2 regions of the Rheinheimera sp. B2H12 genome follow, and region 1 is predicted to be linked to the other one. Evidence: predicted binding sites of a transcription regulator. Region 1 holds the regulator's gene; the other holds the start of a gene.
The links. Region 1 encodes LexA, which represses DNA repair genes until DNA is damaged. Its sites were predicted from a motif close to TACTGTNNATATNNACAGTA; they were not measured.
Positions count from the first base shown of each region.

Region 2: a site for LexA is predicted at 6,005-6,024, ahead of AC53GJ_RS02065 (DNA recombination protein RmuC). Genes of this name have one in related genera too.

Region 1 is NZ_CM184363.1:196,635-204,802, reverse strand. It holds gene AC53GJ_RS00970 (SURF1 family protein) at 1-411, opposite strand, end outside; gene AC53GJ_RS00965 (DUF2909 family protein) at 438-647, shown strand; gene AC53GJ_RS00960 (cytochrome c oxidase subunit 3) at 651-1,532, opposite strand; gene AC53GJ_RS00955 (cytochrome c oxidase assembly protein) at 1,525-2,109, opposite strand; gene ctaD (cytochrome c oxidase subunit I) at 2,122-3,729, opposite strand; gene coxB (cytochrome c oxidase subunit II) at 3,733-4,881, opposite strand; gene lexA (transcriptional repressor LexA) at 5,166-5,792, opposite strand; gene plsB (glycerol-3-phosphate 1-O-acyltransferase PlsB) at 5,978-8,168, shown strand, end outside.
Region 2 is NZ_CM184363.1:460,598-468,765, reverse strand. It holds gene AC53GJ_RS02090 (hybrid sensor histidine kinase/response regulator) at 1-1,492, shown strand, start outside; gene AC53GJ_RS02085 (lanthionine synthetase LanC family protein) at 1,522-2,721, opposite strand; gene AC53GJ_RS02080 (hypothetical protein) at 2,839-3,006, opposite strand; gene AC53GJ_RS02075 (hypothetical protein) at 3,166-3,681, opposite strand; gene AC53GJ_RS02070 (substrate-binding periplasmic protein) at 3,747-4,502, opposite strand; gene AC53GJ_RS02065 (DNA recombination protein RmuC) at 4,544-5,902, opposite strand; gene gorA (glutathione-disulfide reductase) at 6,167-7,516, shown strand; gene AC53GJ_RS02055 (ABC1 kinase family protein) at 7,838-8,168, opposite strand, start outside.

The DNA of each region.
Region 1 (8,168 bases):
CGGGATCTGCACTTGCGGTAACTGCTGCCGACTATCTGGTGCTGCCACCCAACCCAGATTTACCAGCAAGGCCGGGGTATCCGCCGCTAGTTGGACCGGGATCAGTACATCGTAACCTGGCCGGCCTTGCCACAACTGATTGTCGACCAGCCAGACTGCCGGCGCCAGCCAGCGAACCTGCGCTTGCAGCGGCGCACCGTCCAGCTCAGCCAGCGGATAACTCAGCAGCGTTAGCCAGTCCGGCGCGCCACGTTGCTGCCAGAGTTCAATTTGCTGCAGTTGTTGTTGTTTTTGTTCCGCCCGCTGCCATTGCCAGCCCGATAACTTGATTAACAGCAAAAAAGCAGCCACAGTGATCAGCAGTAACCACCAGCGCACGATAAAATCCTGCTTAAACATCCGGATCTGCATCTGCGCTCCTTGCTGCCTGAGGTTGTATGCTGATCAAAGTTCTGCTCATTGCACTGCTGCTCTTTATTATTTTTAATTTGTTCCGCGCGCTTTATCTGATGCTGCGTAATGATCCAACCCAAGTCAGCATGTCTAAGTTTCTCGGCCGCCGGGTGTTTTTTTCTGCATTAGTGATTTTGCTGGTGATCCTGGCACTGGCGCTGGGCTGGATCAGCCCGCACCAGCGACCTTATTAGCCGTTACAGCACATAAACAAAAATAAACAAACACAGCCAGACCACATCGACAAAATGCCAATACCAGGCCGCCGCCTGAAAGGCAAAATGCTTATGGGCAGTGAAATGGTTTTTCAGCACAATCCGCAGCAAAATGACCAGCAGGAAAATGGCACCTAAGCTGACATGCAGACCATGGAAGCCGGTCAATAAAAAGAAGGTATTGCCATAAATACCGGAATCAAGCTTTAAGCCTAAATCACGATAGGCATGGATATATTCATAAGCCTGACAAGCTAAGAAGATCGCACCTAACAATACGGTCAGCGTCAGCATCAGCTTGAGCTGACCCCGTTTATTTTGCTCCATGGCGGTATGGGCGAACTGCAGCGTCACTGAAGATGTTAATAAAATTAAGGTGTTGTATAACGGCAAGCCTTGCCACGGCATAGCGTTAGTTTCTGTGCCGCCAGGTGTTTTAATCATCGGCCAATGCGCGCTGAAATCCGGCCATAACAACTGTGCTGTCATCGCATTATTGCTGGCGCCATCTAGCCAGGGCATCGCAATCAGCCGGGCATAAAACAACGCACCAAAAAAAGCGCCAAAAAACATCACTTCGGAAAAAATAAACCAGCTCATGCCCTGCCGGAAGGATCTGTCCATCTGGGCGCTGTAAAGGTCATGCATCGATTCATCAATCACATTACGAAACCAGCCGACCAGCATAAATAACAACGTCGCCACACCGGCTAACAGCAGATAGCTGCCGTAACCTTCTTTGTCGCGGGTCACTTCATTGACAAAATGCCCGGCACCAAAGGCAATCAGAAATAAAGCCACAGCACCGACAATAGGCCATGGACTTTGCTCAGGTACATAGTACTTCTGGTAAGTTTTACTCATCACTGCCCCCTGTTGGGACCCTTGCCGCCACGGTTTCAGCTGGGTAATGCTTTGTCATGTCATACAGCGTATAAGACAAAGTAATAGTGCTGAATTGTTCCGGCAGCGCCGGATCAACGTAAAATTGTAATGGCATCAATAACTTCTGACCTGAGGTCAGGACTTGTTGGTTAAAACAAAAACATTCCATCTTGTTAAAATATAACGCCGCCTGCCCCGGTGACACTGAAGGTACTGCCTGCCCGGTCATGGTCCCCGTCGTGGGGTTTTCCGCTTCGTAATACACCAGCTGAATTTCGCCCGGATGAACTTTCAGTTTGCGGGTCTGGGGTTGAAACAGCCACGGCATATCGGCATTCGGTCTGGCCAGAAACTCTATAGTCACTTGCCGTTTGATATCCGGCACCGCTTTATCAGCGGTCGCGGCCATGGTGCTGGTTTTGCCATTGATGCCGGTAATATCACAAAACACGTCATACAGCGGCACCAGCGCAAAACCAAAACCAAACATCAAAGCAGTGATCAACAGCAGTTTTTTGATCAATGGTCTGTGATTCAAAGTCCGTTGCGCTGACATCGCCACCTCCGGTTATTTAATCTCTGGCGGTGTGGTAAAGCTGTGATAAGGCGGTGGTGATGATAACTGCCATTCCAGCCCCTCAGCACCTTCCCACACTTGAGCTGTCGCTTTGTCGCCACCGCGAATACATTTCACCAACAACCAGACAAACAACAGCTGCGACAGCCCAAAAGCAAAACCACCAATACTGATCAGCGCGTTAAAATCGGCAAATTGCAGGGCATAATCCGGGATCCGCCGCGGCATACCAGCCAACCCGACAAAATGCATCGGGAAAAACAGCACATTGACCGAAATCAGCGAGCACCAGAAATGCCATTGACCCAATGTTTCGTCATACATATGACCGGTCCACTTTGGTAACCAGTAATAAGCTGCCGCAATAATCGAAAATACCGCGCCTGTGACCAGCACATAATGAAAATGCGCCACCACAAAATAGGTATCGTGGTACTGGAAATCAGCCGGTGTAATGGCCAGCATCAGACCAGAAAAACCACCAATAGTGAATAACACAATAAAAGCCAGCGCAAACATCATCGGCACTTCAAAGGTCATCGCGCCGCGCCACATGGTCGCCACCCAGTTAAACACTTTCACACCGGTTGGTACTGCAATCAGCATAGTGCAGTACATAAAAAACAACTCGGCAAACACCGGCATCCCGGTGGTGAACATATGATGTGCCCACACCAGAAACGACAACAAAGCGATACTGGACGTGGCGTACACCATGGAGGCATAACCAAACAAGGGTTTACGGGCAAAAGTTGGCACTATGCTGGAAACAATACCAAAAGCCGGCAGGATCATGATGTACACTTCGGGGTGACCAAAAAACCAGAAAATATGCTGGAATAACACAGGGTCGCCCCCACCGGCGGCATCAAAAAAACTGGTGCCAAAGTATTTATCGGTCAGCACCATGGTCACTGCGCCCGCCAGCACTGGCATCACTGCAATCAGCAAAAAGGCCGTAATCAGCCAGGTCCAGACAAATAACGGCATTTTCATCCAGGTCATGCCGGGGGCACGCAGGTTAAAAATGGTGACGATGACATTAATGGCACCCATGATGGAGGATATGCCCATGATGTGCACTGAAAACACAAACAACGCCGTGCTGTCGCCGCTGTATTTGGTCGATAATGGCGCATAAAAAGTCCAGCCAAAATTCGGCCCGCCACCTTCCATAAACAGCGATAACAGTAAAATGGTAAAAGCAAAGGGCAGGATCCAGAAACTCCAGTTGTTCATTCGCGGTAACGCCATATCGGGCGCGCCGATCATCATTGGGATCAACCAATTGGCCAGTCCGGTAAAGGCCGGCATTACAGCACCAAACACCATGATCAAGCCATGCACAGTGGTCATCTGATTAAAGAAGTCGGCTTGTACCAGTTGCAATCCGGGCTGAAATAATTCAGCACGGATCACCATCGCCATTGCGCCACCGATAAAAAACATCGTCAGCGCAAACAGCAGGTATAAAGTGCCGATATCCTTATGATTGGTGGTATACAACCATCGTTTCAGGCCTGCTGGTGGTGCATGATGATGATCATCATGCGAGTGTGCATCTGTTGGCTGATGCGGATCAGTTGTGATTGTGCTCATGGGTTACTCCTTGCCGCCGGATTTTGCTGTATGAATCGCAGCAGCCTGCACCAGATCACCGGTGTTGTTATCCCAGGCGTTGCGCTCGTAGGTAATCACCGCCGCAATTTCCTGTAAAGTCAGTTGCTTACCAAAGGCTTGCATAGCAGTGCCCGCTTTACCGTGCAACACAATATCAATGTGTGCTGCCAGCTCAGACGAAGTGGTCGCCATTTTGCTGCCCTTTAAGGCCGGAAATGCACCGGGTAAACCCTGACCACCCGCCTGATGGCATGCCGCGCAATAACCCAGATAGGTTTTTTCACCAAGCGCCATGGCATCAGCCATCGACATATTCATCGACAGCAGCTCCTGCTCAGCGGCTTTGGCTTTGGCCTGGGTTTCGGCGGCAGTACGGATCCACTGCTCAAACTCAGCGGGCTCTTTGGCAATCACCACCACGGGCATAAAACCATGATCCTTGCCACAGAGTTCAGCACACTGACCGCGGTACACGCCTGGGGTATTCACCATGGCCCAGGATTCATTGATAAAGCCAGGGTTGGCGTCTTTTTTTACCGCAAAAGCAGGTACCCACCAGGAGTGGATCACATCATCTGAAGTGGTCAGGAAACGAACTTTTTTACCGGTAGGGATCACCAGCGGCCGGTCCACTTCCAGCAAATAGTTCTCACCTTTGGCTATTTTGTTGTCGATTTGCTTCCGTGGTGTGGCCAGCAGAGAATAATATTCCACCGGATAATCGAGGTATTTGTAATGCCATTTCCATTGCGAACCCGTGATCAGCACAGTGACATCGGCATCTGTGGTGTCTTCCATCGCAATCAGCGTTTTAGTGGCGGGGATCGCCATGACAATCAGGATCACCACAGGAATGGCGGTCCAGAGTATTTCTACTTTGGTACTTTCATGGAATTGTGCCGGCTGTACCCCTTTTGCCTTGCGATGATGGAGAATGGACCAAAACATGATGCCAAACACCACCAGGCCAATAGCGCAACAGATATAAAATATCGTCATATGCAGGTCGTACACCTGCTGACTGATATCGGTCACCCCCTGAGTCATATTCAGGGGCATCTCTGCGGCAGAAGCCATTTCGACAAACAGCAAGGATAGCAGCGAGCAGCGATAACGATGCGCTTTCGCCACGTAACGTCTCCTCTGTCATTTTGCAAATTACAAATTGCCAGAACCAGACACTACCACCCATGCTGCGCATCTTATTCTGCAATTTATTGTTTTTATTATATTTTTATAAATAACATCCATGCAGGAACATTTTTGTTCTCTGTACTTTTCCAGATGTTGCTTAAGAATTGACCACAAAAGCCAAACTGTAAACCCCAGATAACAAAAAGCACCGGTTTAACCAAAAGGTCAGACCAGTGCTGATGCAAAAAAGTATTGAGTTTATTTAAGTTTTTACTGGGTTTTTACCAGGTTTGATTACGGATCACCCCAACGGCCAAACCTTCAATTGCAAAAAACTGCTGGGTTAAATCGACTTTTATCACATTAAAGTCGCTATTTTCCGGGTGCAGATAGACAAATTGGCCATCACGTCTGAAACGTTTCACTGTGACTTCATCTTCCACCCGAGCTACCACAACTTCACCTTGTCGGGCTTCGGTGGTCTTGTGTACAGCCAGCAAATCGCCATCCATAATGCCGATGTCTTTCATACTCATGCCGGACACTTTCAGTAAAAAATCGGCGGTGGGATGAAATAAACTGGCATCAAGCTGGTAATACTGCTCGATATGCTCAGTGGCAAGGATTGGCTGACCAGCCGCAACCCGCCCCACCAGTGGCAAACCAGCAAACTCAGGTTCATTGGCGACTGGATCTTCTTCAATCAGCCGAATGCCACGCGAGGTGCCTGGCATCATCTCAATAAAACCTTTTTTTGCCAGCGCTTTTAAGTGTTCCTCAGCGGCATTGGCTGATTTAAAGCCAAGCTGAGTCGCAATTTCTGCCCGCGTCGGCGGCATCCCAGAATGGGCCTGATAATCTTTAAGTAGTTGTAATATTTCGGCTTGTCTTGGTGTTAATGGACGCATGGTGCTGAATGCCTATACAGTGAATACTGGGAGTATATACAGTGAAATTGGCAGTGCCAAGTCCGATCAGGCGGAAATTCACGGAAAATGGCACAAAGAGGTGAAAACAGCTGGAAAGAGGGCAAAATTGGCGGGATTTTTGATCCATGTTATGCTATCCGGCTGTTTTTGCCTGCAGGTAAAGTATGTTTAAGCGATTAAAGTGGTTTGCCAGCCTACTGCAATGGCCCTTGTGGCCGCTGGTTAAGTATAAAGTGGTGCCGTTACAACCGGCCGAAAGTCTGGAATTACAGACAGCACAACCCTTGTTTTATATCACGCGGCTGGCTTCAGCCTCAGATTTAGCCACTTTACGCCGGGTCTGTCGTGAGCTCAACCTGCCAGATCCAACAGATCAGGTACCATTAGGTGATGTCAGCCTGCCCAGAACACTGTTTCTGGAACAACCAGCGGCGTTGTGGGGCGAAACGAAAGCGACACTGGCGTTGCAACAAGGTCAAAAATTATTACAGGCGCATCTGGCACAGCCACAACAACAAGCACAATTGGTACCTGTGTCTGTTTGTTGGGGCCGTGCGCCCGGCAAAGAAGCCAGTGTCAAAGCGGTGTTTGCGGAAACAGCAACGCCTGGCTGGTTACGCAAATTATTTGTGGTGTTGATTTCCGGCCGCCATACACTGGTGCAATTCTCCCGCGCTGTCTCTTTGCGCCAGATGACCGATCAATATGGTGCTGACGAACAAACCGCACATAAATTATTACGGGTGGCACGTTTTCATTTTTATCGCCAACAACTGGCCGCCACCGGTCCACGCCAACCAGACCGCTCCGCCCTATTTAATGCGCTCCTCGGCTCTGAAGCGTTGAAAAAAGCCATCGCCGATGAAGCACAGAGCAAAAATATCAGTCTGGCCGAGGCCAGAGCACAGGCCTTGTTGCTGTTGGAAGAAATCGCTGCCGACTATCGTGAGTCCACCTTAAGGGTTGGCGACAGATTATTAAGCTGGCTCTGGGCCAGACTTTTTACCGGTATTAACATCCAGCGCTCAGAAGTCATCCGCGATCTGGCGCAACGGGGCCATGAAGTAGTGTATTTGCCCTGCCATCGCAGTCATATGGACTATCTACTGCTTAGTTATGTGATTTACCAGCAAGGTCTGGCCGCTCCCCATATCGCTGCCGGGATTAATCTGAATTTCTGGCCTATCGGCAAATTTTTCCGCCGCGGTGGCGCATTTTTTATTCGCCGCAGTTTCAGCGGTAATAAACTTTATTCGGCCGTGTTCCGTGAGTATTTATCGCAATTGTTCCGCAAAGGTTATGCGGTGAAATATTACAGCGAAGGCGGTCGCAGCCGCACCGGTCGTTTGCTGCAACCCAAAACCGGTATGCTGGCGATGACTGTGCAGGCGTTATTACGCGGTATTGACCGGCCCGTTACGCTGGTGCCAGTGTACCTCGGCTATGAGCACGTGATGGAAGTCAGCACTTATCTGCGCGAACTGAAAGGTTCAGCCAAAACTAAAGAGTCTGCGCTGGGTATTCTGCAGGCGGCTCGTCAGTTAAGAGATTACGGCTATGGCTATGTCAACTTTGGTGAACCTATTTCGCTGAACGCCTTTATCCAGCAACAAGTGCCGGATTGGCGGGAATCGATCAATCCGGTTGAACCGCAAAAACCGCAATGGCTAAATCCTTTGGTAGCCAAATTAGCGGATGAAGTGATGACCAGAGTCAACCAGAGTGCGGCTCTAAACAGCATCAACCTGATTGCGACCAGTTTACTAGCCACTGAGCAGCATGTATTGAGCCGGGCAGCCCTGACCGAACAACTGGATTTTTATCTGGCACTACAGCGCCAGGCGCCTTACCACAGTGCAGTGACATTGCCGGAAGGCAAAGGTGCTGAGCTGGTGCAACACGCGCTGGATCTGCATAAAATCAAGCTGCAACAGGATGAGTTTGGTGAATTAATTCAACTCAGCAATGACGAAGCTGTCACCATGAGTTATTACCGTAACAATGTCTGCCATTTATTTGTGCTGCCGGCACTGGTCTGTACTGCTTTATTGCAACATCGTCAGCTCAGTCAGGTGCAACTGCTGAATATTTGTCAGCTGTTACAACCATTGTTACAGCAGGAATTATTCCTGCGACCCGATGATCTCGGTCGTTATGTCAACAACACCCTGCAGTTTTTGACCAGTCAGCAGTTGCTGAGTTTTGACGGCCAGCACTATCGCTGTCTGGCACCACAGGCACCAGGCTATCTGCGATTACAGTTACTGGCACACAACAGTGATGCTATTTTGCAACGCTATGCCATCGTGTTGAATTTATTGCAATTACAAGAGCCGTTACCCCGCGCCGAGCTGG
Region 2 (8,168 bases), 260 kb from region 1:
GTCGCAACAACTGATCCAGGCCAATGAAGCGAAAAACCGTTTTTTGGCGACCATCAGCCATGAAATCCGCACACCACTGACCTCGGTGATTGGCTACGCCGAAGCCATGCTGGCCGGTGAATTTGCAGCAACCGAACAACAACAGGCGATCCGGATTATTTGTCAGAATGGCAAACATTTGCAGGCACTGCTCAATGATCTGCTGGATTTATCCAAAATTGCCGCTAACAGATTGGACATTGAATTATTGCCAGTGGCACTGCCAGCACTGTTACAGGAAGTCGTGCAGTTATCTGCCGACAAAGCCAGACAAAAAGGTCTGCAATTTCAATTAGATTTTCATTTTCCATTGCCATCATTGGTGCTGACCGATCCAACCCGGCTGAAACAGATTTTGCTGAACCTGTGTAATAACGCCGTGAAATTCACCGCTAAAGGCCAGGTGAGTCTGCAACTGACCTGCATGGAACAACAATTAGAATTTCGGATTTGCGATACCGGCATTGGCATCAGCCCGGCCCAGCAACAATTGTTATTTCAGCCCTTTGGTCAGGCAGATGCCTCAGTCCAACGCCAGTTTGGTGGCACTGGCCTTGGGTTGGTGATTGCCCGTCAATTGTGTGAGAAACTCGGCGGCCAACTGCAACTTGCCAGCAGCTCAGCGCAGGGCAGCTGTTTTGTCGCCACTATTACTTTGCAAACTGCCGATGGTAGTTGTTGGTTGCAACAACTGCCGCCGCTGTCGCTGCATGCCGACGAGCAAATGCCGGCACAGCTCAGCCGGCAACAAATCCGCGGTCGGGTGCTGCTGGCCGAAGATCAGGCCGACACCCGGCAATTACTGGTCAGAATGCTACAACACACCGGGCTGGAAGTAGTGGCGGTAGAAAATGGTGAGCAGTTGGTCGAGACCGCGATGCGCGACGATTTCGAACTGATTTTCTCCGATATTCAGATGCCAAAAATGGACGGCATCAGTGCCATTGCCTTGCTCAAAGCCGCCGGGGTGGATACGCCTTGCGTCGCGTTAACCGCCAATACCATGGCGCATGAAGTGCAACGTTATCTGGCGGCGGGTTTTGTCAGCCATTTGGCTAAACCTGTTGACCGCAGCCAGTTTGCCGCCTTGTTACAACAGTTTTTCCCCAGTTTACCGGCCAAACCTCAATTACAGTTGCCAGCGGCCGAGCTGGCAGCAATGACCCAGCGCTTTGTGTCGACCTTGCCACAGTTGCAGCAACAATTACAACAGTTGCTACAGCAACAGGATGCGGCTGCGATCCGCTATCAGGCGCATGCCATTAAAGGCACTGCGGCCTTGTTTGGGTTGACCGAGCTGGCCAGGCAGGCTGCTGCTATGGAACAAGCGGCCTTGCCAGAAGATCAGCAAACCGACTGGATGCAACTGGAGCAGCAATGGCAGCAACTCACGGCTATTATGCTGCAACTGGCACAGCCTGTTGCCGCCCAAGACAACACAGCCCTTTTCTGACCACAATCATCTTGGGCCTTGCTGCCAGGCTAACTGAGCAATAGGGCCTCAGTCCAGACCGTATCAGCACCCAATTCGACCAATAAGGCCAGCCCAATGCCGGCAGTACCATTGAGCAACCCGGCATCCTGTTGCTCGATGGCAAGTGGCAGTAATTGCAGCGTCAATTGCCGCCAGTAACAAGCCGCTTCTGCCAACGCCGGATCCGGAAAAAATTGTTGTAATAACCGAAACTGCAGCATCAAACCGGCACTGCCATGACAAAGGGCTGCATCTGTGACTCTGGCTGATTGCTGCTGCCGTGCGGCAGCGTGCAGTGCGATACGATGTGCTTGCGCCAGCAAATCAGCGCTTTGTAGTGCCTGACCTGCCCGCGCCAATAGCAGCGCCAATGACAAATCGCCATAACACCAACCCAATCTGCTGTCAGCACCAGCACCAGCCCGATAAGGAAAACAACTGTCAGCCTGCTGCAACTGCTGTTGTAACAACCACTGACAACCCGCGTTTAATAACCCGCTGGCCTGATAGCTGAGCGCTGGTATCTTGATTGCAGGGATGATACTCGCCAAAACAGCAGGCATGCCGTGCGCTAACCCTAAATTCACTTCGGTCACCGCAGTACTGTTTTTGCGAAAAAATGAGCCCACAGCGGTTGGCCAATACGCCAGGCCAGGCTGCGGATAAACCGCCAAACCAGCGCATAGTCGTAAGATGTGCTGATAGGTTTGCACTGCATCGGCGTTGACCGCAGCGCGACGTCGGACAAACACTGCCAAACCAGCCAACCCCAACGTCAGTTCAATTTCGCCAGACCAGTGGTCGACTCCCGACAACAACTGCTGTAGCTGCTGACTATAGTGGTGGTTAAACTCAGCCTCATAGTCTGATTGTTGTAATAACAGCTCCAGCAACCAAGCAACACCAGGCAAATGTACAGCAGAGATGCTGTCACCAGGCTGCCGAGGCTGCAATAACTGATTCACCAGGACAGAGACATCAAGCTCCGGCCAAGGACTATCCGCAGCCAACTGAGGGTGATGCGGCTGACATTTTTGCCAGTACCAGCAAAACAGCACCAGACCAGCCTGTCCTGTGAATAAAGAGGGATCGCTGATACGGCTAAATTGTGACTGGCATTGCTGATAAATCCGCTGTAACTGCGTTGAAATAGCCTCAATAACAACAGCCTTTGATGATAGCGCTTGGTCTGAATAGGGCTGGGACATAGACACTGTCAAAGCTCAGGTTGAAAATAAGAATGAAATGCGACTAAATCGCGGCAGCTGCCAAGCACAACCAATGCATCAGCAGCTGACATCACCTTTTAACAGAACGAGCCGGATTTAACGGTCGTCACATGGTGTATCATGTGTTTCCTGGCAAAAGGCAGACAACATTTGAGATGGAATTTTATGTTTGCCACCAGCCACTTCATCAGTCATTGCTAAAGGCAATACTTGTGGATCATCAGATAATTGCACCAGTTCTTTTTTTTCTAATTGTAATTTCATAACTTTTGTGTCCTTTTCAACGCAGAATAAACCTGCATATGGGTGCTGCCAATTCAGCCTGATCAGCTTGCCGCCAAGGCGCGAAAAAACAACCAAAAAACACAAAATATATAAAAATTATCAACAAACAATCTAAAAAATATACTTTGGCAGGCAGACTTAATTGCCCTGACGCCATAATTGCAACACTGCCGCCACCACAGTGGCATGATCGGCCGCCAATATCTGGTGCTGATGCGCGTATTGAGCTGGCCATTGTTGCCACTGCCCCCCCACTCTGGCCACCAGATTGGCCCAATTCAGTCGTTGATCGCCCGCCAGATAATTGCGCCAGTGGCCGGCATAACGCCGTACTGCTGGCCCGGATGGCTTACGCCAGCTGACCGGATCTATAGTCACCAGTTCTGCGACTGTAATACCACTGGCGACCACGGCGGCTGCGGTACAAGCACCATAACTGTGACCAATCAATAAGGCGGGTCCGGCTTGAGCTTGCAGCCATGCCGCCAGCTCCCGTTGCTGAAACCATTGGAAATAATGCTGATCCAAAGCCCGGTGGCGCTGCAATAAGCGGGTGTGCTGATCCATAGCACCACCGACCCAGGCGACAGGGCGCAGTTCACTCAGCGCCTGCGGCTGTACAGTGTGTCCCAACGATAAAGAAGCATGTGCCATCGCCATTCTCCGATTCGGTCTGACTCAGCTCTGACAGCAAAGTATTTGGTTAGCCAGCAACATACTCATGGCAAAGACCAGCCAAATTCAGCCAGAATTGCCAAATGCTGTTGCCCGCCGTAGACCTGCTGCCAGGCCTGGTGTAATTTCTGCCGCACTGGCGCTGGCACACTGCGGCGACTGGCCACAATATAGACAGGTGCCTGATGTAAAATCAGCGCAATCTGATAATCGGCCGCCAGCGCAGGCTCGCTGCGACTCCACTCCAGAAACTGGGTTTTATCTTCGATCATGCCGAGCACCCGCTGCTTTTTCAGCATATTGAGCTTTTGTGTCAAAGAGTTGGCATAAAGTAAAAAAGGCTGGACCTGCTTATCCTGCGCTAATTTTGCAAAATGCTCACCATAGTAGGCATCCCTCAGCACCCCAATCTGGCCGGGCAAAAAGCGGATATCGGCCAGTTGTTTGACCTTGGTAATGAGATCTTTTCTCAGCACCAGCACTGACTCTTCCAGATAATGGGCACCAATAAAATCGGCAAACTGGTTGCGCTGTTCGGTATAGGACATGGTCAGCATCAAATCTATCTGACCTTGTTTTAATAACGCCAGCGATCGTGGCCAGGGGCTACCCACCACCCGCAACTGACAGCCAGCGGTATCGGTGAGCAACAACAATAACCGCCGATGCAGATCGAACCAACGCGGCAGCTGGGTTTGTTGCCCGGCCACATTGTCTGCACTCTCGTTCAGATGCGCCACCAGCACACAAGGCTGTGCTGCCACAGGCAAAACGCCGGTCGCTGCCACCTGACCGCTCATGAACAGCAGGCTGCAACACCAGTGAAGCCAGCAGCGCCAGCTCACAAGCTGCCACCTTCCGGCAGCTCAAGCCTGGCTTTTTCCACCAACTCGGCGGCCAATTCCGTTTTAACCGCCACGCCTAATTCTTTAAATTCAGAGGCCTGTTTAATTAAATTACCTTTACCGCTATACAGTTGCGCAAAAGCTTTGTCGTAACTTTCGCGGGCTTTTTCCAGCTGTTTACCAACCCCCTGCATACTGTCGAGAAAAGCGGTCAGCTTGGCATAAAATTTTTCTGCCCGATTCGCTAGCTCGGCACTGTGTTTATTCTGGTCTTCAAAGCGCCACAGTTGCCGCACTATATTCAGACTGGTCAGCAAAGTCGTCGGGGTTGCCACCAGTACATTGCGCTCCAGCGCTTTCTGATACAGTTGTGGATCATGTTTCAGCGCTTCGACATAAGCCGATTCAATAGGCACAAACATAAACACCACTTCTGGCGAGTTGAGCCCGGCCAGTTGGTAATAATTGCGATCGGCCAATTCGTTGATCCGATCCCGCACCGCCTGACAATGCTCAGCCAACGCCAGCTCACGCTCGGTGTCCAGCTCAGCATTCATCAATCGGGTATAAGCGGCCAACGAGGTTTTGGCATCGATCACCAGATGTTTTTGTTGTGGCAGATAAACAATCACGTCCGGCCGGCGCCGGCCTTCATCCGTTTGAAAGCTGACTTCACGCTGATAATCCACCCCGGCGCGCAGACCTGAGTTTTCCAGCACATTTTCCAGCATCAATTCACCCCAATTGCCCTGGGTTTTCTTTTGTCCCTGTAAGGCATTGGTCAGCCGGGCGGCTTGATCGGTAATGGCAAAATTGAGTTTTTGCAGATTCACCAGCTCAGTTTTCAGCTCTGAGCGCTGTTTCAGCTCCTCGGTGTGAATAGCTTCAACTTTGTCCCGAAAACCTTTCATATCCGCCTGCAGCGGCTGCAATAATTGCTGTAAACTCTGTTGGCTCTGGCGGTTAAACTCGGCGCCCTTCCGTTGCAGAATATCATTGGCCAGCAACTCAAACTCTTGTTTGAGTTGCAATTTATTGTCCTGCAACAGCGTCAGTTGCGCCTGATACTGCTGTTGCCTTTCTTGCAACAGCACGGTCAGCCGATCATATTTTTCTTTCAGATGCTGATAATGTTGCTGCTGCTGGCGCTGCTCATCCTGCAACTGATAATACTGCTGCTTTTGTTCTTGCAACTGCGACTGCGCCGCTTCTAATTGCGCCTGTAAACGGGCGGCCAGCAGCTGTAATTCTGTCTGTTGGCTGTCATGCCCGGCGAGCCTGCGCCACAAAGCGAGCACCCACAACAATGCTAACCCCGCCAGGCCATAACCTGCCCATAGCCCCCACTGCGTCATCAGCCTCTCCCTGCGGTATGCTGTGTTCCGCGCCAGTCTGGATAAAACGGTAGTAACGAATTGATCATCGCTGAGATTTTCCTGAAGCTATCGAGAATAAAGCACTGTGTTACTATACAGCGGTTTCACCGCATCGCCTACCAAATCAGCCCACTGTCGGCTGCCGCTTGCCCTGGCCTGCCCTTGTAATTGCCTGCCGAACCCCATATAACTGACCTCAGCCTTATTGCTAACTGCACTGACTTCACCACAGGAAACGCTATGATGACCGAACATTTTGACTATATCGCCATTGGCGGTGGCAGCGGCGGCATCGCCAGCGCCAACCGCGCCGCCAGCCACGGCAAAAAATGCGCCATTATCGAAGCTAAAGCGCTGGGCGGCACTTGCGTCAATGTCGGTTGCGTCCCTAAAAAAGCCATGTGGTTTGCCGGTCAGGTGGCCGAAACACTGCAACTGGCACCGGATTATGGTTTTAACGTCACAGCCCAGGCTTTGGACTGGTCAACCCTGATCAAAAGTCGGCAAGCATATATAGGCCGGATCCATGCCTCGTACGATCGGGTGCTGGCAAAAAACAATGTCACTGTGATTCAGGGTTTTGCCCGTTTTGTCGATGCCCGCACTGTCGAAGTCAACGGCAAGCACTATAGTGCCGATCATATTTGTATCGCCACCGGCGGCAAGCCACAGTGGCCGCAGCTCCCGGGGGCTGAACTTGGTATCGATAGCGATGGCTTTTTTGCCCTGACCGAGCAACCGGAATCAGTGGCTGTGGTCGGTGCTGGTTATATCGCAGTGGAAATTGCCGGTGTACTGAATGCACTGGGTACAGAGACGCATCTGCTGGTGCGGCATGATAAACCACTGCGCAGTTTTGATCCGGTACTGTCGGATACGCTGGTGCAACAAATGGCCCGCGATGGCCTGACGCTGCATCCACACAGCGAGGTGCAGGCTGTCGAGAAAACGGCCAGCGGCGCTTTAAAATTAAGCTTACAAAATGGTGCCTGCCTGACGGTGGATTGTCTGATTTGGGCCATTGGCCGCGCGCCAGCAACTGATCAGTTAAATCTGGCCGCTGCTGGTGTGGTGACTGATGAGCAGGGTTTTATCCGCACCGATAAATACCAGAACAGCAATGTCACAGGTATTTATGCCATTGGCGACAATACCGGCCGCTTGGCATTAACCCCGGTCGCAGTAGCCGCAGGGCGCCGGCTGGCGGAGCGGCTGTTTAATGGCAAAACTGAGTTACATCTGGATTATGAACTGGTGCCAACCGTGGTCTTTTCCCATCCGGCCATCGGCACCATAGGCTTGACCGAACCTGAAGCCCGGCAACGTTATGGCGACGACCTGAAGGTCTACAACAGTGAGTTTACCGCCATGTACAGCGCGTTAACCTCACACCGCCAACCGACCCGGATGAAACTAATCTGCGCCGGCCCTGACGAAAAAGTGGTGGGCCTGCACGTCATCGGCCTTGGCGCCGACGAAATGCTGCAAGGCTTTGCCGTCGCCATTAAAATGGGCGCCACCAAAGCCGATTTTGACAACTGCGTTGCTATTCACCCGACTTCGGCCGAAGAGTTTGTAACGCTCAGGGGTTAGTAAAGAAAACCCAGCCACACAGGTTCGTACTGTAGAAAACGAAGAGGCCAGAGCATCATGCTCTGGCTTCTAACCCCGCAGACACCTATAACTCATTCTGGTTTCTGCCGTCCGCTTTTGCTGCGGCACGATCAGCGTTTTAAGCGAAAAGTAGTGGCCCAAAACTTAGGCTCTCGGAAAAAATAAATGCTGGCTTTGCCTTAGTTGCGGACCTTTGGTTGATCCGAAATTCATTCTCAAAGATCAGTTCATATTTGTCCAAGTTACAAACTCTAGTTTTGACAGCGTTACCAGCCAGTCTGACAGGTCTTGCCGGTAAGCTTATAAAAATGGCTCCAGCAAGGCCCGCACCGCTACTTTGGCCTGCAGCTGTTTGGCCAGTAAAAATAATCCTGCCATTTTACGATGTAAAAACAACGCATCGACCGGTGGCGTATGCCAATAGCGCAAGCGGGTCGATAGCTGCAATCCGGCGTCACGCATGCGCGGTGCTAAATCTGAAGCGGCAAAATCATACACAGTTTGTTGCAGGGGCTCCGCCGCCAGGCTGATCAAATCCAGCACGGCTTGTTGCTGGGCTGGCACTATGTCGGTACTGAAATAACCAATGTGTTGCAGCGCCTGCAGTTGGATGCTTTGGTCTTGTTGCAAT